3 regions of the Desulfosporosinus sp. SYSU MS00001 genome follow, and region 1 is predicted to be linked to each of the others. Evidence: riboswitches for the same ligand, from Rfam matches in the RefSeq annotation. Region 1 holds a riboswitch; each other region holds the start of a gene.
The links. Region 1 has a riboswitch for cobalamin ahead of ACPUYX_RS18520 (energy-coupling factor ABC transporter permease). Riboswitches for the same ligand answer to the same signal wherever they lie in the genome.

Region 1 (7,449 bases):
GAACACGGAAGTTAAGACCTCCAGGGCCGATAATACTTGGGGCATAGCCCCTGGGAAAGTAGGTCATCGCCAGGTAAGACAAGGGGACTACTCGAAAGGGTAGCTCCTTTTGTGTCCTAAATTGGGTAGGTGGCCGAGTGGTTAAAGGCGACAGACTGTAAATCTGTTCCGCGAGGTACGATGGTTCGAATCCATCCCTGCCCACCATTTAACCATCGCGGGGTGGAGCAGTGGTAGCTCGTCGGGCTCATAACCCGAAGGTCGTCGGTTCAAATCCGGCCCCCGCAACCAAAAAATTGGGGTGTCGCCAAGCGGTAAGGCACCAGACTTTGACTCTGGCATTCGTTGGTTCGAATCCAGCCACCCCAGCCATGTCATCGCCCACCAATTAAGGCCCCGTGGTGTAGTGGTTAACATGCCTGCCTGTCACGCAGGAGATCGTCGGTTCAAGTCCGATCGGGGTCGCCAAAATGAGCCATTAGCTCAGTCGGTAGAGCACCTGACTTTTAATCAGGGTGTCCCGCGTTCGAGTCGCGGATGGCTCACCAAAAAAATTGCGCTCGTAGCCCAGCTGGATAGAGCGTCTGACTACGAATCAGAAGGCCGGGAGTTCGAATCTCTCCGAGCGCACCAAAAACAAATATGCCGTTGTAGCTCAGAGAAGTACTCAAGTGGCTGAAGAGGACGGTTTGGAAAACCGTTAGAGTGGGTAACTGCTGCCAGGGTTCAAATACCTCCTTCTCCGCCATAATATGTTCCTCGGTTGCTCAATGGCAGAGCACTAGCCTTCCAAGCTAGCTACGTGAGTTCGATTCTCATCACCCGCTCCATAAGTTATTCTTTGGCGGCATAGCCAAGTGGTAAGGCAGAGGTCTGCAAAACCTTTATCCCCAGTTCAAATCTGGGTGCCGCCTCCAATATTTTTGCCAATGTGGCGGAACTGGCAGGCAGACGCACGGGACTCAAAATCCCGCGGGTTAATAGCCCGTACCGGTTCGATTCCGGTCATCAGCACCATAACGAAAGTTGAAATAAGCATAATAGATTTTAACAAACAACTGATCTTTTTGGGTCGGTGTTTTTTATTTTTGATGAGGCTCAACGCTTATGGGGCAAAAGCCAGGTTTTTGAAAAGCACAAGGTTAATAAATCTGAGCCAGACTTAATAATTGAAATAGCCGAGAAGATTTCAGACTGGTCTGTGATGGCCTTGTTGGAGAAGGTCAAGAAATACATAATGGTGAAGAAGCAGGTATTGCAGGAAAGATGCAATTAAAAAGCAGGAAGTAAACATGGATGGTAGTTTGTCCACCAAAGCTAGAGAATGTTTTTAAAGATATATGTCGAGTTAAAACTTTTGATAAATTGGATTTGAATGTTTCTCTACGTTCTCATTTGGCAGATGATGTTTCCGAATGGGTGGCCAGCCTACTTGATGAAACATAGAGGAAGCAAATAATATTAGTATAAAATTCTTGGCCTACAAGTCTCTTAAAAGACTAGACGGATATCCGGTAAGCAGGGTGCCTGTGACGATTTTGTTATTGGAGAACTTTAATAGTCTAACAGTGGCTTGTACTCACTTGTGGCGCGGTACTCGAACAAGCCGGACCAGCAAGAAGTGCCGAACCCCAATGTCGGAGCATAAAGCTGGGCATACGTGAGTGTAAAATGAGTGTTGTCTCGGCCGAGAGCGAAACGGTCTCTATCTGCCGTAGCGATGATAAGGCAGGGCGACCCGATATGCTCTATGAGCGGATATCTTTAGGCACAGGTTAATCCATTTTTGAGTTTTTCGCTTCTGGTCACTTTTTGGTACTTCTTCCAACTCCCATACTGGGAAAGACTCCGGCGTTTTCCGGACATCCGACATTCGTGTAATTTTGAAGATTCAATATGTATGTTTTTGCTATTTCCGGTGGCAATACAGTTATATGGAAACAAAGTATGTTTTTATGCTTGAGTTGATTAGATCTTCAGACAAACAGGAGGAATAATATATACTGTACATAAATTATCCCCTACTACTTAGTCTGATTTATAGTTGGAGTTTTCCTTAATTTAAAGGAAAAGTTTCTGTTATTAATAAAAGCCATTAATAACATATCAACATTCTATCGACAGGGGATATATGTAATGATAACCTTTTATTAGTTAAAGTGGATTGGCGTTCACTTTAACCTCCTTGTTGGGCTCCTGTAGCGATACGGGGGTTTCTTCTTTTGCATAATAACGAGTCTCAGATACAATGGTGATAACAAAGTAATCAGGTCCATTAGAATTACATAAACACTATACAAACTCTTTTCTTCTTGTTATAATAATTATAGTTAAATATTGGAATGAGTGATTCTTTCCTGAGGGGAAGGAATTGAAAAGGGAAGTCAGTTAAAGCTGACGCGGTGCCCGCCACTGTAAAAGGGAGCCAATTCACAAATGTCACTGGATATCGATCCGGGAAGACGTGAGTTGATGATGATCTTAAGCCAGGAGACCTGCTTATTCCGAAGTTGAACTACCTACGGGATGTTAGGGAGGTGTATACCTGTGTTTTTGGTAATTTTACCTGATACCGGTTGAGCTAGAAACCCTTCTGTTGGTAGAAGGGTTTTTTTAGTTGGAGGGTAATTCGAACAAGCAGGAGTCTATTAAGAATAAGGAAGAGGTCTTTTTAAAAGTTAGGGGAGGATTCAATTATGAATATAAGGGAAAAGAAAATAGTTAGCCTATTTGCGGTCTTTGCAGGGTTATTCGGAATAACTCCGGCTGCTTATGCAATGCATATTATGGAAGGATACCTTCCACCCAAATACTGTATCGCATGGGGACTCATCTGTCTGCCATTTCTGGCAGCAGGTTATTTTGCCATCAAGAAACAAGCTGCACAGAATCGTAAATCCATGACCTTGCTAGCAATGGCTGGTGCCTTCGTTTTCGTCTTATCTTCTTTAAAGATTCCATCAGTTACAGGAAGCTGTTCACATATGACAGGTACAGGACTTGCTGCAATTTTATTTGGACCATTTGCAGTAAGCATTTTGGGTATTATTGTACTTATTTTTCAAGCAATTCTACTGGCGCATGGCGGACTTACCACGCTGGGTGCAAACACTTTCTCCATGGCAATTGCTGGCCCGATTATATCCTATGTTATTTATATGTCGTGTAAAAAACTAAAGGTCAATAATAATGCTAGGATTTTTCTAGCAGCTTCAATTGGAGATTTATTTACGTATTGTATTACCAGTTTTGAGCTGGCACTTGCCTATCCGTCATCGAACGGCGGTGTTGTTGCCTCTGCTCTTAAGTTTCTCGGTGTATTTGCACCGACCCAGGTGCCGTTGGCAATTATTGAGGGTATTTTGACAGTTGTTATTGTGATTGGTCTTGAGACGTATGCAAAATCAGAATTGATAGGTATCGGATATATGGACGGAGGTGTTGAATAATGTCGAAATCGAAAAAAACAGTTATCATTTTATCATTAATTGCACTACTGATCGCAGTTGTTCCTCTGTTTATGTTAAAAGGAGCAGAGTTTGGTGGTTCTGATGACGCCGGAAGCAAAATAGTTGCAGAAATTACAGGAACCGACTACAAGCCGTGGGTTGAACCGGTTATGAATCGATTAATTGGTGGAGAATTACCGGGCGAAGTAGAAAGTCTATTGTTCTGTGTACAGACCGGTATCGGCGTGGGAGTTGTGTTCTTCTTCCTCGGCAGATTTGTTGAAAGAAGTAAATGGGAAAAAGAAACAGGCAAAAAATTAGGTTAGGGGGTTGTTTTTCTGAAACATGGGGGGGAATTCGAAATTGATTTTTATTCCTATGCTTCGAAAATCAGAAAATGGAATGCCACGTTTAAGGTTTTATTTGCAGTATTATTAATGAGTCTGTGCATTGGACTGAATAATCCCTATGTATCTGCTGCAGTTATCCTTGGAATGGCATATTTGATCGTGATGAAGGGAGGTCTTTCATTACACGAATATCTTTCGGTATTGGCGATTCCAATTTCCTTTATTCTCCTGGCAACTCTGACAATTGCCGTTGATTTTGCCTGGAAGCCAATAGGACAATATAATTTACATCTTGGCCTTTTCTATGTTTTTACCTCCCTGGAGAAGCTCAAAGAGGCAATTTTCATGATCCTAAAAGTGTTTGCTGCAGTTAGTGCATTACAGATGATGACATTATCAACACCATCTTCAGAAATTATCTCTGTTATGAGGAAAGCACATATTCCGAAACTTATAATTGAACTGATGAACATGATTTATCGTTATATTTTTATTATTTTAGATGTTCACTCCAAAATGAAGAATTCTGCAAACTCACGACTGGGGTTTTGCGATTTCAAGACATCATTGCATACCTTCGGAGGGATTGCCAGTAATATGCTTGTTATTTCTTTGAAAAAGGCAAATGGATATTATGATGCGATGGCAGCTCGATGTTATGATGGTGAAATGATATTTTTGGAGGAAGACAAAAAGATAGACATTATCCAGTTAATATCGGCAGCAGTATTTATTGCCATTTTGTTTTTGATCTGGGGATTTACTAAATAGATTTCTTCGCCGCTAAAGGTACCATCAAAGAGTGAACTCGTTCAGCTAAAACTGAACATCGGAGCTTCGGTGACGAAAGTGTTCTGCGGACACTTTCGCCGAAAGCGCCAAGCCCATAACAAATGCTATCGCGCTGAAGGATGGACTCTAACACCACCGAAGCGAACGGGGGTCACTCCCACTTGAAGTGGGGGTCTCACGATTAGATGAAAACTGGTGCGCAGCAAACACTTCCTTTTGAGGAAGATCTGGAGTTTCTTGACACTATTTAATCATATGAGGAGAGTCTATGAAAGAACCAATTTTAAGTATCCGCGATTTATATTATATCTATGGAAACGGACAAGCAGCATTAGACGGGGTCAGTATTGATATTAATGAAGGTGAGAAAATTGCAGTTATCGGTTCAAATGGAGCCGGAAAATCTACATTTTTCCTGAATGTCAATGGTGTTCTAACGCCGAAAAATGGAGAAATTCGTTATAAGGGCACTATTATTAATAAAATGAATCTAAAAGAACTGAGGAAAACTATTGGAATTGTTTTTCAGGATGCAGATAATCAGATTATTGCTTCAACGGTCAGGGCGGAAGTAGGGTTCGGACCAATGAATTTAAAACTTCCTAAAGAGGAAGTCATAAGAAGGGTCGATGAAGCCCTGACTTATATGAATATCCTAGATTTTAAAGATCGTCCGCCTCACTATTTAAGTGGTGGGGAAAAGAAAAAGGTCACTATTGCTGACATTATTGCCATGAAGTCAGAAATCATTATTTTTGATGAACCAACGGCTGCGTTAGACCCGTTAAATGCCAAGATGTTGGAAGAGATTTTATCCAAATTGAGTATGGAAGGGAAAACAATTTTGATTTCTACACATGATGTGGATTTTGCTTACCGATGGGCACAAAGAGTTCTTGTTTTTTGTCAGGGAAAGATCATTGCGGACGGAACACCACTGGAAATATTCCAAGAAGAAGCAGTTTTAAAGAAGGCAAATTTAAAGCAGCCGATGATGTTAGGTGTGTATGAATCGCTGGTGGAGGAGCATCTTCTTGCCGATGGAAAAATATTTCCAAAAAGTATCCAGGAGTTTCGAGAAATGCTCCAGAAGATGCGTAAAAGTAACTAATTTCATAGTCAGCATAACGACAGTTCCAGTTAAGGGAGACTTCGGATAAATACCAAGGTCTCTTTTTACGTTATAAGGCACATCAAGGCCATACAATTACCGTAATAATTAGCGGTTTGCGTTTGTTAAGACAAAGTCGAGTAGAATTGACATAATACTTAAATTTAGAAAGGAATTAGTTTGTATGAATGCAATCATACTATTTGTTCTTGCTGGTTTGTTTTCTTGGTAGAATCATACTTGTTATATACGGTATCATCCCTACTTTACAAAGGTTTCCGAACTTCGGGAGAGTTTATGCTGCTTATGGAGGGGTATTCATATTTTTAGCTGTTTTATGGGGGTGGATCATTGATAAAAAAGTACTTGATCGGTGGGATTGGATAGGTACAGTAATTTGTTTAGTGGGTTATCAATAATGCTTTGGACACCCCGTCATTAGATTTTGCTGGTTTGACTTATATAGAATACTTCTAAGCAACGTTCTTTATAGCCTTGTTTCTAAATTGCATTCCGGTTGTGATTTCGTTAAATATAATGGATATCGTCAGAAAGTCCGGTGACAAAATCGATTCTCAGAAACTTGGAGCGGCTTTAGGCTGCGAAGTTGTGGAAACCGCCGCAATTATAAAGGTGAAGGTTCCATATACTTTTCTTTACGCTGTATATGTTGTTCCGTCCGTTACCTAAACAAAAAGCAGTTCTGAGCCGGGCAGTAGGTGCTGAGGCATAGATTTATTTTCCAATACAATCCCCATTTGCTTAAGAAGGTTTTTTTTATGAATTTGCCTACAATACTTATCAGTTTTTTCCTAGTTGCTCTTTTTGCTCTGGCCGTCCGCTGCGTTATAAGAAAAGGAACCTGCGGTGGATGTGGCCAAAAAGGCTCCTGCAGTCATTGCAGTCACAGTTAAGACGATGAAGGTTTCCGATTACCAGGAGAGGTTGATGCTAATCTTTCATAAGTGTTTATAGAGAAGGGACAGAATTATGCGTTCACGAGACAAAAGTTCAATCCCAGTAATAGGTTCATCGATTAGTAAGGGTTTAACTTTCTGTGCCAGACATGGAATTACATGCAAACTGGCTTGCTGACCTTTGGACAAGTTGGAATTCGATGAACTTGAAGACGCATACTAGCCTTGCCTGATCATGTCTGCTGTGTAGAACTGTAAGAAAGGTCCCCCCGATTTTCCGTTACTGGAAATCGGGGGGACCTTTTGGGGATGCTATTTGTTCCACCGCTTAACTAAAGCAGTTAATGAAGAGATATATATTTATTTAACTCAACACTTGTGTTGTCGGAGTGTTTAGCAGCAAATACACAGATTAAAGAAGCAATAATCCCCAGGATAGTTATTCCTGCGAAGCCTACATGAAATGAAAGTATCTGGGCTTTAGCAAGAGTATGGTGTACAAGAGAGTAATCACTGAAAGCACCGTCATAGAGAGTCCCTGCGATGGCTACTCCCATACTCATACCTAAGGATCTGGACATATTCAATATTCCTCCGGCAACGCCTGCGTGCTCAGGCGGAATGCTCCCCATTACCGAACTATTATTAGGAGGCGTGAATATTCCAATTCCTGCGCCTACTAAAACCAATCCCAAGAGATAGACATAAGCAGCAGTATTATTTGATAATAGGATTAATACAATTGCGCCCAACGAAGAAATAATCATACCGCTGCTCGTCAATAGTTTAGTTCCCATATGGTCAGCAAGTGCTCCGGAAAAGGGTGACAT
Region 2 (7,449 bases), on a different contig from region 1:
CGAAAATGAGAGAGGGAAGCATTGCTTCCCTCTCTCATTTTCGAAAAATACCTGGCAAACAAGCTATTAGCTTGCCGTCCATAGCAGGCACTTTTCCCATTTTCGGATGCGTTTTACAACGCAAACTCAATGTCAGCTCTTGCATAGTTTAAAGCAGATTAGTTACATTGTCAAACGAATTTTTATTCATAAGAAATTCACAAGTTTTTCACGAGAATATCGTATTAAACGTTTAAACTTAAGTCATAGAAACCGCTAAATATTCCTAAGTCTTAAAAGGAAAAAGGCTACAAATTTGAGGAGGGCTGAAAACAAGTAAAACAAATTAAAGGCTTAGTTGTTAAAGAAGGGAAATTGGGCAAGATAAAATCGAGACTAAAATGCATAGGATTCAGTTTAAGTATAGCTTAGGCCTAAATTATAAAGGGGGATTAACGATGTTTGGCTTAATAATTTTGTTGATTATTGCTTATTTTATCTATAAAGAATCATATTCCGGAGGGCTGTTTGGGGGGCATCATACCGCCCATACCCGTAATCCTCTGGATATCTTGGATGAACGCTACGCACGCGGTGAGATTAATCGAGAGGAGTATTTTGAACGTAAAGCGGGGCTAAGCGGGCGCAAACAAACAGTTTCTCTTGAAAAAGCCAATCAGGAATAAGATTTTGAGTTCATATTGGAAATAATTATTTTAATGTATTGAATTTGAAGGGGGAATTTACATGATGAGTGGTTGGGGACGCATGATGGGCGGTTGGGGTAATGGTGGTTATGGTTACGGAGGCTATGGTGGTTATGGCGGCTATGGGATGGGAATGATGGGCTTTTTCATGCCCTTGATATTTGGAGTCGTTATTATTTTGCTGGCTGTCTATCTCTTCCGCCGCAGTAGGTCAAGAGTTCAGTCACAAGGATTTAGCACCCATAATAGCGCTCTGGATATACTGCGTGAACGTTATGCACGAGGAGAGATTGATTCCACTGAATTCCAAAGCAGAAAACAAGATCTGGAAAGCCGTTAGTAGCGGGTTAGTATTACCATTATCATGGCACTAAACAAGAAACCGTTTAACAAAAAGAAGACTCATATAACAAATCGGCCTGCTGATGGACAATCATTGGCAGACCGATTTGTTATTCTGTCAGAAATGATAACTTTTGAGAAACAGAGCTTTCTTTACAGATTCAAAAGTTGTGATTAATATGTTTGCTGAGCTCTTAGCTGGGAAGTTTTTGATCCAGCCAATTAAGAAGCTCTTGAGGGCTGTTTACGGTTAAACCATTATTGGTTTTGGCTTTTCTGACCAGAACAATATCTAAACCAAGCTCTAAAGCTGCTGAGATCTTTGTGTCTGTTCCTCCGGCAAGACCGCTGTCTCGTGTAAGAACAATATCCGCGCCGTAAAACTTAAAAAGGGCTTTATTAATTTCTTTGGAAAATGGACCTTGCATAGCTACAATATCCCGGGGATGCAAACCAGCTTCCCGACATTTTTGCACTAAATGTCCTTCGGGTAAAATTCTCGCCACGAGACGCACTGATTGGGCAAAAGAACTAGTGGTAATTGTTTGAAGCTGGTGGCTGCCTGTCGTAATAAAGACGGTAATTGTATGGCCTTTTTGCTTGCGCAAGGTATTAATACGTTGTTCAAGCAGGGCCAGTGCTTCTTCCCAATCATAGACAGGAAAAATTAAGGGGCTGGAGGGAACTTTAGTTTCTGGTCGCTCTAAGCGGATAAAAGGAATGTTCAGTTCCTCGCACCAGCGTCGCAAAGAACTGAATTTAGTACTCATAGAAGGGTGACTGGCATCAACAACTAATGCAGGATGAGACGGTAAGGGAGTTTCTTCAGACCAGTATTGTCTCTGAATAACATCAATGTTTCTAGCCGTTAACTGCGTATTCAATTCACGTGCTGCTGGAGATTCCCCCAAAAGAACAATCATGTTTGTTAACCTCCGTTAGTGAGCAATAGCTTGAAGGGGCAATTAGTTCAGGCAATTTTCCAAATCCATGACCTTCCATACGATATAAGAAACTGCCCAAGTAATAACGAAAAGGCTGACAAGTATGTAGCCGATAGAACCAAAGTTGAGACTTTGGACCCAGACCCAAAAATTGCTATGGTAACCCAGCTTGGTTGACAGTATTTGCGCGAGTTCAATAATCCCAATAACTAGGGCGGCAATAACCGATAAACCTGTAACCGAAAGATTATAATAAATTTTACGCAGAGGGGTAGAAAATGCCCAATGATATGCTGTCGTCATAAAAACCCCGTCTGCTGTATCCATCAAACTCATGCCTGCTGCAAATATAACAGGCAAAGAAAGAATTGCTGTCATGGGCATGCCTTTAGTACCGAGTGTAGCAGAAATGGCGAGTAATGCAACTTCCGAAGCTGTATCAAAACTAAGCCCGAAGAGAAAGCCTAAAGGATAAACATGCCAACTTTTATTTATAAATCGATAGAGAGGTTTAAAAAAACGGGTTACGAATCCTCGATTCAATAAGAGTTCATCAAGGTTTTCTTCATCAAATTCGCCTTGACGCATTTTCTTAAAAAAGCCAAAGATATCAAACCAAATGTAAAGGTTAAACAACCCTATAAGCAAAAGAAATCCTCCGGCAACTGCGGTCCCTATTATGCTGGCGAAATTTTGTATTTGAGGGATGTTTTGTTGTGCCCAATGCATAGAAACAGCAGTAATAATGGACATGATACAGACAACGGTTGAATGACCAATCGAGAAGAAAAAACCGACTCCCATAGGGTCTTTTTCTTGTTGGATCATTTTGCGCACTGTATTGTCAATAGCTGCAATATGATCCGCATCAAAGGCATGACGCAGGCCTAAGGTATAAGCGAGAAAAGCAAATCCCAGTAACTGAGGAAATTGTTTTAAATTTAACAACAGCATGATTATGCCCAGAAAATGTATACCGGTGACAGAAACACCATAAGGAAGCCAGCGATGACGATTCCAAATACCTTTGGCGGAGTTATTCATAGGCCCTCTCTCCTAACCCGTGAAGTAATTATGATCTCAGACAAAACCAAAAGCCCTTCTGCTAAGAGAAGGGCTTAAAGATAATACAAATATATACCCCCTAACATTCCCGTAGGCAGTTTGGCTTAAGAATAAGCAGGTCTCCTGGCTCAAGATCATTATCAACTCACGTCTTCCCAGGTTTGTCCCAGTGACATTGTGTGAATTGATTCCCTTTTACAGTGGCGGGCACCGCGTCAGCTTTTAACTGACTTTCCTTTTCAATCCTTTTCCCTCAGGAAGGGATCACTTGTTCTTAACTATTTAGTTTATTCTAATAATAACATGAATGAAGTGATTTTGTACAGTAAGTTCATTAAATGTAAACCATGTGTTATAGTTATAAAATCGGGGGTGGAAGTGTTCAAATGTTTAATCCATTTTTCATCTTAATAGGAATTGTTTTTTTTCTTGTCTATGGAGGGATTAATTATTATATCGGCCTGCGTGGCTGGCAGGCTTTATTTAGTTATATTCCCTTTATTCCTTTTAAAGCCTATTGGTTTGTCTTTGCGCTGATTTCATTGTCCTATTTAATTGCCCGCTTTCTGCAAAAATTTCTGCCTCAGGGGCTTTACGAAGGCTTAAATCTAATTGGGGCCTATTGGATGGCCTTTATGTTTTACTTTTTATTAATCATTGCTGCCATAGATCTCTTGCGTTTAGTAAACCATATTTTTCATCTTATTCCTCTGAAGGAAAGCCTAAATCCTGCTTTTGGATTGGCAATCTTCGTTCTTGTGCTGGGAATTGTAGGCTTCGGAGCCTGGAATGCGCGAAACCCGCGGATAAATCATTATGATATTACAATAGCCAAACAGGCGGGATCTCTAAAACAATTGCATGTTGTGATGGTATCGGACATTCATCTCGGAACGATTATCCATAATAGTTATCTGACCAAGATGGTTGGAATGATCAATCAATTGCATCCTGACCTGGTATTGTTTGCTGGAGACGTATTTGACGAGAATGTTGAAGCGGTTAATAAGCAGGAAATGACGGAGGCCTTCGAAAAACTAAAAGCCCAGTACGGGGCCTTTGCGGTGTTGGGCAATCATGAGTATATTGGAGGAAATGCTGAAGAAGCTGCCAAATATTTGGATGCAGCCGGTGTAAGAGTATTGAAGGACAGCAGTCAGGAAATTGATGGAAGTTTCTATTTAGTTGGAAGGGATGATCGATCCGGATCTCGCTATAATGGGGTTCAGAGAAAATCTCTGCAAACCTTGCTCCAGGGAGTTAATCATTCTCTGCCTATTATTGTTATGGATCATCAACCATTACAATTGGAGGAACCAGTTCAGCAAGGGGTTGATCTACAGCTGTCAGGTCATACTCATGCAGGACAGTTGTTTCCGATTCGCTTAATTACCCGTCGAATTTTTGAAGACGATTGGGGCTACCTTAAAAAAGGAAACTTTCAACTCATCGTTTCCTCAGGATATGGAACCTGGGGTCCGCCGATTAGGTTGGGAAATACACCCGAAATTGTAGATATCACGATTAAGTTTAAGTAGTCCGGTCGTTAAAAATAATAGCGCATATAGTTAGGTGGTGTTGCTATATGGAAAGTTTGCCCTGTAAAGAGTGTAGGGGATTATGCTGTGGTCCTGTTCCCATCACAATACAAGATCTTAGGTCCATAAAAACAGCTCTTAAGTTAATGCCTGAGGTAAGACGATCTGAGCTAAAAAAGCAAAAGCGTTATTTTGGAACTTGCATTTTCTATGATCTGGATAAGGATATTTGCGGTATTCATAAAGCGAGGCCTTCCATATGCCGTGCCTTTGGACATTATAAGAATTTAATTTGTTTTAGAAAGCCGGAAGCTTCTAAAGATTTAAACTGGGTTGTTACTGAAGATCCTATCGGTATTTTGTCGGTGGATTTTACCTGGAAGGACTTTGATTTACTGCTGAATTAGGCAGCGGCTATCTTTTGAACGAAGTTTCTCGGCAAGATGACCGATTTCTCTGAAAAGGAGGCAGACGATGGCTAGGGATGGCAGAAGCTTAGCGGAGGATGTCGCGGAAGACATTCTGGCAATGATTACTATCGACAAAAAATTTTCAATAGGGGATAAGCTTCCCAATGAGAATGAGCTTGCGGGTAAATTACAAGTGAGTCGTACGACACTGCGAGAAGCTATTCGCATCTTAATCGCTCATAATGTCTTGGAAATCCAGCGTGGTAAGGGAACTTATGTCAAAGATAACCTGGATTTAAATAAGGCTTATGGATTAAAGGAGCTTTCCGCATTTAAACCAGATATCCAAGATCTCTACGAAATGCGGCTTATTTTTGAACCGCAATCGGCTTATTATGCTGCAAAACGTGCGACTGATAAAGAACTTGAGCGAATTTTGTATTATGGCAAGTTAGAAGAAGAACTGATCATAAAAAAAGAAGATCGAACTGAAGTTGAACAGGCCTTTCATCAGGCCATTGCTAAAGCGACCCATAATGAGTTTATGAATCAACTGATGCCGGTTCTTTACCAAGCTATCAACAAAGGGGTCCCTTTGTCGGATACCAATGAAGAAATGGTTCGCAATACGCTAAATGATCATCGCATGATTATGGAATTTTTAGCAGCTCGTGATGCTGAGGGAGCCAAAACTGCTATGAAGCTGCATATTATTCATGCCATGAGAGGTTTTGGATTTGTTGAAGATTAAACTTATTTTCGAATTTGTACTTTGAGATTTATCCAATCGTAAGACTCCCACTTCAAGTGGGAGTTGTTCTCATACCTTGCTTTGTTGGGGGTAGAGACCATTCTTCAGCGCGATAGCATTAGGCGATTTCAGAGTAAGTGTCCACAAGAAACTTTCGTCACCGCAACTCTGATGTTTAACTCTAGTTGAACGAGTTTACTTAAGGTTAGACAAAAAGAATTTTTGAGTAGTATTATTTCATCAATAGACATTAGACATCACGCAAGATATAATGATGTTAAACAACCTAAAAGAGAGAGGTGTTCAAAATGAATAGTGATGCAGTAACAACGACTGTGCCTCATCGGGCCTTGTTTCATGCCCTAGGTTTGACTAATGAGGAAATGGAAAGGCCGCTAATTGGTATTGTCAGTTCGAAGAATGATATCGTTCCGGGGCATATGAATCTGGACAAGATTGTAGATGCTGTAAAGCTGGGTGTCGCTATGGCCGGAGGTACTCCTCTGGTTTTCCCGGCAATTGCTGTCTGCGATGGGCTTGCCATGGGACACCAAGGAATGAAGTACTCCCTTGTCACTCGAGAATTAATCGCTGATTCTACTGAAGCGATGACCCTGGCTCATGCCTTTGATGCTTTGGTTATGGTTCCAAACTGTGATAAGAACGTTCCCGGGTTATTAATGGCTGCAGCTCGGTTGAATATACCGACTATCTTTGTCAGCGGCGGGCCAATGTTGGCAGGAATTGTTGATGGGCAGAAAACAAGTTTTTCAAGCGTTTCGGAAGCCGTTAGTGAATTTCAAGCAGGGAAAATTTCCAAGGAAAAATTACTGGAATATGAAAATAAAGCTTGCCCGACTTGTGGCTCTTGTTCCGGAATGTATACCGCTAACAGCATGAACTGTTTAACAGAAGTATTGGGGATGGGACTTCGTGGCAATGGGACGATCCCGGCGGTTTATTCTGAGAGGATTCAGCTTGCAAAATATGCCGGGATGCAGATTATGGAGCTCCTAAAAAGGAATATTCGGCCGAGAGACATTATGACCGAAGATGCTTTTAGAAATGCCCTGACCCTCGATATGGCTCTGGGCTGCAGTACGAATAGTATGCTGCATCTTCCGGCCATTGCCCATGAATGCGGCATTAAATTAAACGTAGATATCGCTAATGAAATTAGTGACCGAACTCCGAATCTCTGCCATCTTGCACCTGCCGGGCATACCTACATTGAAGAACTTCATGAGGCGGGCGGCATTTATGCGGTAATGAATGAAGTTAACAAACTCGGCTTGCTCAAAACGGATTTGATCACCTGTACAGGTAAGACTGTTGGCGAGAATATTGATGGCTGCATAAACAAGAATACAGAGGTCATCAGGCCCGCTGAAAATCCCTATAGCAAGACAGGAGGGATTGCTGTCTTAAAAGGTAACCTGGCTCCGGATTCTTGTGTTGTCAAACGTTCCGCAGTGGCTCCTGATATGTTGAAACATGAAGGGCCGGCTAAAGTGTTTGATTGCGAAGAGGACGCAATGCTCGCCATTACAACGGGTAAGATTGTTGCCGGCGATGTGGTTGTCATTCGTTACGAGGGACCGAAGGGTGGCCCGGGAATGCGGGAAATGTTAAATCCCACCTCTGCTATTATGGGAAGTGGACTTGGCGAAAGTGTTGCTTTGATTACGGATGGACGTTTCAGTGGTGCAACGC
Region 3 (7,449 bases), on a different contig from region 1:
AGTTATAATACTTTGGTTGGAGACAGAGGGGTTACCCTTTCTGGCGGGCAAAAGCAGAGGATTTCCATTGCCAGAGCACTTTTGTTGGAACCGGAAATTCTTATTTTGGATGACTCTTTATCAGCTGTTGATGCGAAAACAGAAAAGTCAATTCTGGAGAGTCTGCGAAAAAAGCGGGCTCAAAAAACCACGTTTATATCGTCTCATCGTCTTAGCGCCGTCGAAGAGGCAGACCTAATCATCGTTCTTAAAGATGGACAAATCAGCGAACAAGGTTGTCATTCAGAACTGATGGCACTCAATGGCTGGTATGCCGCCACCTATCGAAGACAGCAGCTGGAATCCTTGCTTGAAGAGGGGGCGGAACATTAAGATGGTGATTCGACGCTTGCTTAACTATCTTGTCCCCCATAAAAAGGCTTTAACGGTTGCTTCGTTCCTTCTGATTCTTGCTACCTTTTCAGATGTTATCGGTCCTGTTTTGGTTAAGATTTTTCTCGATCAGCACTTAGTGCCGCGTTCTTTCAATCGAGGCGCACTAATCATCTTAGCTTCAAGTTATCTCGGCTTGAACATACTGTCGGCACTATTACACTATCGTCAATTAGTCAGTTTTAATGAAATAGCTCTTAAAATAGTCCAGCAGCTGCGAATTGATGTTTTCAGTCATGTACAACATCTGGAATTTAGGGTTTTTGACAAAACTCCGGCCGGGGCCTTAATTTCCCGCATAACTAATGATACGGAAGCCATTAAAGAGTTGTTTGTGGGGGTTTTGGCTGCTTTTGTCCAGAATGTGGTGTTTATGCTTGGCGTTTTCGTGGCTATGTTTTACTTAGATGTTCGTCTGGCCTCTTTTTGTCTGATCCTGCTTCCTATTATTATCATCCTCATGATTTCTTACCGCAAAGTCAGTACCAAGGTTTACCGAAGATTGCGCAAAGAACTTAGTCATCTCAATGCTAAACTGAATGAATCTATCCAGGGAATGTCTATTATCCAGGCAATGCGTCAGGAGAAACGCTTTCGCCAGGAATTTCAGACCATCAACAACAATTACTATCGGGAAGCAATGGCTAACATCCGTTTAGAAAGCCTGTTTGTTCGTCCGGCTGTTGATCTGATCTATACCTTGGCCTTAATCATTGTCTTAAATTATTTTGGTTTACAATCGTTGACGGGGCCAATTGAAATAGGGGTACTGTATGCTTTTATCAACTATCTGGAACGTTTCTTTGAACCTGTCAATATGATGATGCAGCGTTTGTCTCAATTTCAACAATCTTTAGTTGCTGCTGAACGGGTTTTTGAATTATTGGATGATCAACGAATCACTTCGAAGGTCACCGCGCTGGATTCACCTGCCATATGTCAAGGAAAGATCGAATTCAAAAATGTCAGTTTCTCTTATGATCAGGACGCCAAGGGAGCAATGGCCTTAAAATCAATCAGTTTCACTGCCTACCCGGGACAAACAGTCGCTTTAGTCGGGCATACGGGCAGCGGCAAGAGTACTATTGCCAATCTGCTCATGCGGTTCTATCCGGTTACTCACGGAGAAATTCTCATCGACGGAATTTCTTTATCTCAGCTCTCTGATCAGGAGCTGAGGTCAAAAGTTGGACTTGTAGCCCAAGATCCCTTTTTATTCGTTGGTACTATTTCCAGTAATATTGCTCTTTCCAGATCGGAAATTAAAGAAACAGAAGTACGAGACGCTGTTTCTTTCGTTCAAGCCGACAACTTTATTGGCAGGCTGCCCCAGGGACTTCAAGAGCCGATGGGTGAACGGGGGGCAACGTTATCCAGTGGTCAGCGTCAACTTCTCTGTTTTGCCCGGACCATTGCCGGTAATCCCAAGATTCTAGTTTTAGATGAAGCCACTGCAAACGTGGATACAGAAACAGAAGAGGCCATCCAAAACGCTTTAGGAAAGATGCGTCAGGGACGAACAACCATCGCTATTGCCCATCGGCTTTCAACGATTCAGGATGCCGATCTTATCTTAGTCCTCCACCATGGTAAAATTGTAGAGAGGGGGACTCATGCTGAACTCTTGGCTCAAGAAGGGTTGTATTACAAGATGTTTATTCTGCAGCATGGGAGCAAAGATAAAGAAGAATAATTTGAATCAAAATGGTAGATGAATTAGCAATAATTTCATCTGCCATTTTTGGCTTTGTTTTAGTCTTTTGTCCTTAAAGGAATGCCCTTTTTGTTCACCGATCGGATATGTTATTAATTCGAGTGGATCACTTCATTTTAGATATTTTTGTCACTAGGTATTATGAACCAGGCTACAAGATAGGCCAAAAAACCTGTCCCACCTACTAAGAGAAGAAGTAAAGCACCTATCCTAACAAGACTGGGATCTAAATCTAGGTATTCAGCTATTCCACCGCATACGCCGCCAAGCTGGCGATCTTGACTCGATCTATACAAACGTCTCGACATAAGATTTCCTCCTTTTCCTTATGGAGTCTCTCTAGCATAAAAAAATATAATCTCTCACTTTAATATGCATGAAGATGTAACGATGTGACAAAGACGGTGAAAGTGAAAAAATGTGATATCCGCTTTGCTGCGGGATCCCATTAAGAAAAATAAAAAAAGTCTAAGGCCTGTCTTGATAAAACTAGCCTTAGACTTTTTTATTTATGATAAAATCATGGTAAAAAATTTACTGAGTTTTATTCGGGAAGGAAGGTGGCGCAGTCTGTCATTTCAGTGGTTGTGGCATCGGGGGATTGAACTTCGATCTTCTCGGCATGGCAATGATCTCCTGTACCATAATAATGACAGGTATTAACAACACATCTAATTCCGGTATTAGGTTGAGGCATTTTCTTAACATTCATGTGGGCTATTCCTCCTTAAATTTAATTCTCTATTAGATTCTCCAGAATTAGAGTTTTAATGAATCCATATACTTGTAAGACAGTAATAAGAATATTATTGATGGTATAATTTAGCACATAGCGATTGATAGATATTTAAAGATAAGACAATTAAAGGAGGAGATTTGTTTGAGAAAAGTATTGGGAATTGTGGCTTCCCAACGAAAATTAGCCAATGGGGAAATACTAATTAAAGAAGCCGCTGCTTCTATGGGAGAGGAAGTGCAGCTGGACCTTGTAAAGTTGACAGAGTTAAAGCTGCTGCCGTGTAAAGCTTGTTATGCCTGCTTAGGCCAGGATAAGCGCTGCCCCTTGGATGATGATTTGTATTCCTTATTTGATCGGATCAAAGAAGCCGATGGAGTCATTTTTTCATCGCCCTGCTACGCTTTGGGTCCCGCAGGAATTACAAAACTTTTTGGAGACCGGATTATCGCTCTTGCTCAACAAATTGATCAGATTTGGGGCAAGCCCTGTGTAATTATCGGGACAGCTGGAATAAAAGGTTGGGAAGGGTATACCCTTTCTGCCCTTATCACTTATGCACGTTTTCTGGGGTTGAACGTTAAAGACGCCCATATGTTTATCGGTGCTCTCCCTGGTGAAGCCTTAGTTGATCCGGAGGGCAAAAAGCGAATTAAGGCACTCGGGCAATCCTTGTTCGGCAATTCTCATCAGCCGGAAACCGGACGATGTCCTACCTGTTGGTCTGATCTCTGGAAATTCCCAGCCCCCAATCACGCTCTATGTCCTTTTTGTGGCCAAGAAGCGACGATCTTGCCCTCGGATCAAGGGAATTCCTTGCATTGGGAGTTTGGTCCTTCCGGCGGCCGCTTTACAAAAGATTATTTGAAGGAACATTTCCAAGTCTGGCTGAAAGGTCAAGTGCAAGAATTTGTCAAGAGACGTAAAGAATTAGCTCTGATTAGAAATCAATATAGGAGGTAACGCTTAGCAGGAAGCGATTGTTTTCCAAAGGCTGATGATGCAATATCTTTGGCAATGTTAAAAGTAGTTTGGAAATGCAAATGGAAAATTGAACAAGTCAAATAGGAGCCGCCAATCAATTTTGGCTGCTCTTTTTTAACACTTAGTAACATTCGCAGATCTTCTTCGTTCTCAACAAAAGTGGAGGATGCATATGGAGTTTTAAAATCTCATATAGTCATGATAGATATTCTAATTATATATTTTACTTATAAGTTAAATTGACGTAGAATGATTACAGAGACCAGGAGATGAAAGAGATGCAAAATAAAGGGTTGTTTGATAAGAATTGCCAAATAACTTGCTCCTAAAAAGGAGGTGTCATCTAATGAAAAGACAATTATTAATGTACATTATGGGTTGTCCTGTATATGCTAAAGTTAAAGAATCTAATAAAACATTGAGCAATAATGCTGCGAAATAAAATGACCATGGAAAAACGCAATAGGCTTATAAATTAATCCAGAAGGGTCGTGAAAATGATGGTAAAAAATGAAATAGGTAAGAAAACTGTTGTACTTGATGTTAAGAAATCAGCAAATGGAGACATTACTCAATCTAAGGAGTATTGGTCTACTTTGGCGGTAATTAGCTAATGGGGAAATGTATTCTGCTAGTTAGAGATAATACAATGGAAATTTCGAATATGGAAAGCCCTGATATTTCACTGCCGAGATATTAGGGCTTTTTGTTAGGTCGAAGATTCAAAAAACTCTTGTAATCTGAAGCTCTATGGATTAAAATACGATTAATTAAAGACATTATAGGTGCCCTTAATAAGGGAGAATAGGGAACTGGGTGAGAATCCCAGACGGACCCACCACTGTAAACGAGGAGACTTATGCTTAAGCCACTGGGAAGCCGGGAAGGCGTATAAGTCGTTGATTCTAAGTCAGGAGACCTGCCTATAATGTAGAACATGAATCAAGGCAAAGTTCATGGTCAAAATTCTGTCTTTCAAGGCGGATTTTTGACTGTGAACTTTTTGATTGTTAAGGGAAAGGAGTTGAATAAAGAGTTGGGGTATCAGGGACGGGATATTGAAGCTGTTTTAATTAATACGGAACAATATCTTATTGCAGCTTGTGATTCCTGTGGAGCAATCGGACTGAAAGATTTCGATGTCGTTAAAGTATCTTGGCAGGTTACAGGCAGAATGACCACGAGGGTAGCCTTATTAGAAGTCTTAGCTGTGGGCGCGGAGCCTCAAATTATGACTGTTGCTATTTCTAACGAACCCGATCCAGCAGGTGATGAGCTATTAAAGGGGGTGAAAGAAGAATTAGCTTTTGCCGGTCTTACCCTTTCCATGGCCGTGAGCACTGAGAAAAACATACCAACCCAGCAGACTGGGCTTGGTATCAGCGTTATTGGTACCGTTGCCAAAGATCAGCTGCGTATTGGAACCTCACAAACCGGAGATGAAGTATATTGCTTAGGTTTGCCGAAAGTTGGCTCGGAACTTAGCAATCCTGAGGACCCGGAAATAGTACAGATCAAAGAGATAAGAAAACTCTTGGCATCTCCCGGAATCCATGACATTATTCCTGTGGGCTCAAAAGGAATTTTAATAGAAGCCCAGCAGCTTGCTTCAAACGCAAAGCGGCAATTGCAGATTAATCAATCCTGCGGTTTAGACTTGAGTAAATCCGCCGGGCCGTCGACATGTCTCGTTTTCTCGGCATCTTCAGCTATGACAAAAGATTATATTTCTTCGAACCAAAATCAATTAACGATGGTTAAAATTGGTGAGCTGACATAAGTGCAAAAGAAATATGAACGCTATGTCAAGGGACATGAGGTATTAGAACATATCAATAAAGAATAAAAGGCAAAAACACAAAACATGAAATATTTTATATTTTATTCATTCATGAACTGTTTCGGTTCACAGAGTAGGATGGAAATTGTTTTTCATAAAAGAGTAAAAGTGTAAAAAGTCTAAAGTCTAAAGTCTAAAGTCTAAAGAAGTATAAAGAAATATAGGGAGGAAAAACTCGATGAGTCAATTTAACGCAGAAACTAAGGACGTCAAGCTGTCCGCCTGGAATGTCAAACGGCTCTCTATTATGGCTATTTTTCTGGCCTTGAGTTATGTGGGGGCACTGATTAAGATTCCCAGTCCGGTGGGAACCATCGGTATGGATTCGGCGCCGGGCTTTTTCTGTGCTATTGCCTTTGGAGGAATTGAGGGAGCAGTAGTCATTGCTTTTGGCCATTTATTAACATCGGCTGTTGTTGGATTCCCGTTGACAATCCCTGTTCATATTTATATTGCTGTGCAAATGGCTTTATGGGCGGTGGTATATCGTTGGGTGAATAAAACGTTTGGCCTTATTCCGGCAGCTATTGCAGGAATAATCCTTAATGGAGTGGTATCCTCCTTTGCGATGCTGCCAATTATGGGAATGGGAGGAGCTCTTGGGGTACTGCCCTTCCTCGTCATTGGTTCAGCTCTTAATGTAATTATTTCGGCGATAGCCTATAAAGCAATCAAAGGGACGCGGCTCATTTAGGCTCATAAGGAGGAAACAGAAGAACAATGGTAATCAAAACAACAGCAAGAGATCGTAATAACGACGAAAATGACAAAGCCATTGAACTTAATAATGTTTCCTATCAATATCCAAATTCTCTCGAACCAAGTTTGCGAGGTCTTAGCGTTACCCTAAACAAAGGACAGTTCGTTGTCCTGATGGGAGCTGCCGGAGCAGGGAAAACAACAATGAGTCTCTGTCTCAACGGACTGATACCTCAGCTTTTCGAGGGGGAATTAACCGGCGAGGTTAAAGTGGCAGGCAGAAACGTGAGAAAAACTCCTGTCCAGCTTATGTCTACAATATTGGGCCTTGTTCTTCAAGATTCGGAAACTCAAATTCTTGGCCGTACTGTGGAAGAAGATACGGCCTTTGGCCCCCGCAATAGTTCTGTTCCCTTAGAAGAAATTCAAGACCGAGTTGATCGTTCTTTAGAAAAAGTTCGGCTCAAAGGATATAACCAGCGTTTAACCGAGGAATTATCCGGGGGTGAGAAACAACGTTTAGCCATCGCGGGAGTCCTGGCCATGGAACCCGAAATCTTAGTACTTGATGAACCAACATCAGAACTTGATCCTGCAGGGCGCTTGGAGATCTACGCAACTCTTGATGACTTGCGCCGACAAAGAGCTTTGACCATCTTATTGGCGGAACATTCCAGTGAAGAAGTAATCAACAGGGCGGATGAGGTAATCGTATTAAATCAGGGACAACTGGTTTGGCGTGGTGAACCAACTCAGCTCTTTCGCGACATTCCTTTATTACAGCAGTATGGCATAAAACCTTTGCCTGTTAGTCTTGTAGGGTGGAACTTTTATGAAAGGGGATGGATAACCTTTGACGAAATCCCCTTGGATCTGCCATCAGCAGCACGCCTTTTGAAAAAACTGTTATCCAGCCCTACACAGTTTGCTAACGGTGTAAAGCATTTTCCTCTTCTGCCGAAAAAGCACGATCGGAAAGACCATCAGTTTTCTAGGGAAAAAGCCATCGAAATCAAGGACTTGTTTTATCAATATCAACCGGGA

Region 2: it holds a riboswitch for cobalamin, as region 1 does, so the genes downstream of both, ACPUYX_RS14885 (HoxN/HupN/NixA family nickel/cobalt transporter) here and ACPUYX_RS18520 (energy-coupling factor ABC transporter permease) in region 1, are expected to answer to the same signal.
Region 3: it holds a riboswitch for cobalamin, as region 1 does, so the genes downstream of both, ACPUYX_RS13680 (alpha-ribazole kinase) here and ACPUYX_RS18520 (energy-coupling factor ABC transporter permease) in region 1, are expected to answer to the same signal.

Annotation. Positions count from the first base shown of each region.
Region 1 covers NZ_JBNFTW010000013.1:51-7,499, forward strand. The annotation lists rRNA gene rrf (5S ribosomal RNA) at 1-75, shown strand, start outside; tRNA gene ACPUYX_RS18485 (tRNA-Tyr) at 124-207, shown strand; tRNA gene ACPUYX_RS18490 (tRNA-Met) at 217-291, shown strand; tRNA gene ACPUYX_RS18495 (tRNA-Gln) at 298-372, shown strand; tRNA gene ACPUYX_RS18500 (tRNA-Asp) at 393-468, shown strand; tRNA gene ACPUYX_RS18505 (tRNA-Lys) at 473-548, shown strand; tRNA gene ACPUYX_RS18510 (tRNA-Arg) at 557-633, shown strand; tRNA gene ACPUYX_RS18515 (tRNA-Cys) at 844-917, shown strand; cobalamin riboswitch at 2,328-2,517, shown strand; gene ACPUYX_RS18520 (energy-coupling factor ABC transporter permease) at 2,697-3,449, shown strand; gene ACPUYX_RS18525 (energy-coupling factor ABC transporter substrate-binding protein) at 3,449-3,775, shown strand; gene cbiQ (cobalt ECF transporter T component CbiQ) at 3,788-4,570, shown strand; gene ACPUYX_RS18535 (energy-coupling factor ABC transporter ATP-binding protein) at 4,860-5,702, shown strand; partial or broken gene ACPUYX_RS18540 (YnfA family protein) at 5,927-6,144, shown strand; gene ACPUYX_RS18545 (hypothetical protein) at 6,240-6,392, shown strand; gene ACPUYX_RS18550 (MFS transporter) at 6,961-7,449, opposite strand, start outside.
Region 2 covers NZ_JBNFTW010000008.1:78,943-86,391, reverse strand. The annotation lists gene ACPUYX_RS14900 (SHOCT domain-containing protein) at 438-665, shown strand; gene ACPUYX_RS14895 (SHOCT domain-containing protein) at 727-1,026, shown strand; gene ACPUYX_RS14890 (precorrin-6A/cobalt-precorrin-6A reductase) at 1,223-1,951, opposite strand; gene ACPUYX_RS14885 (HoxN/HupN/NixA family nickel/cobalt transporter) at 1,994-3,016, opposite strand; cobalamin riboswitch at 3,134-3,324, opposite strand; gene ACPUYX_RS14880 (metallophosphoesterase) at 3,424-4,575, shown strand; gene ACPUYX_RS14875 (YkgJ family cysteine cluster protein) at 4,623-4,982, shown strand; gene ACPUYX_RS14870 (FadR/GntR family transcriptional regulator) at 5,050-5,736, shown strand; gene ilvD (dihydroxy-acid dehydratase) at 6,045-7,449, shown strand, end outside.
Region 3 covers NZ_JBNFTW010000007.1:79,425-86,873, forward strand. The annotation lists gene ACPUYX_RS13655 (ABC transporter transmembrane domain-containing protein) at 1-372, shown strand, start outside; gene ACPUYX_RS13660 (ABC transporter ATP-binding protein) at 374-2,125, shown strand; gene ACPUYX_RS13665 (PspC domain-containing protein) at 2,263-2,454, opposite strand; gene ACPUYX_RS13670 (DUF1540 domain-containing protein) at 2,691-2,858, opposite strand; gene ACPUYX_RS13675 (flavodoxin family protein) at 3,027-3,845, shown strand; cobalamin riboswitch at 4,633-4,807, shown strand; gene ACPUYX_RS13680 (alpha-ribazole kinase) at 4,861-5,646, shown strand; gene ACPUYX_RS13685 (ECF transporter S component) at 5,885-6,400, shown strand; gene ACPUYX_RS13690 (ABC transporter ATP-binding protein) at 6,427-7,449, shown strand, end outside.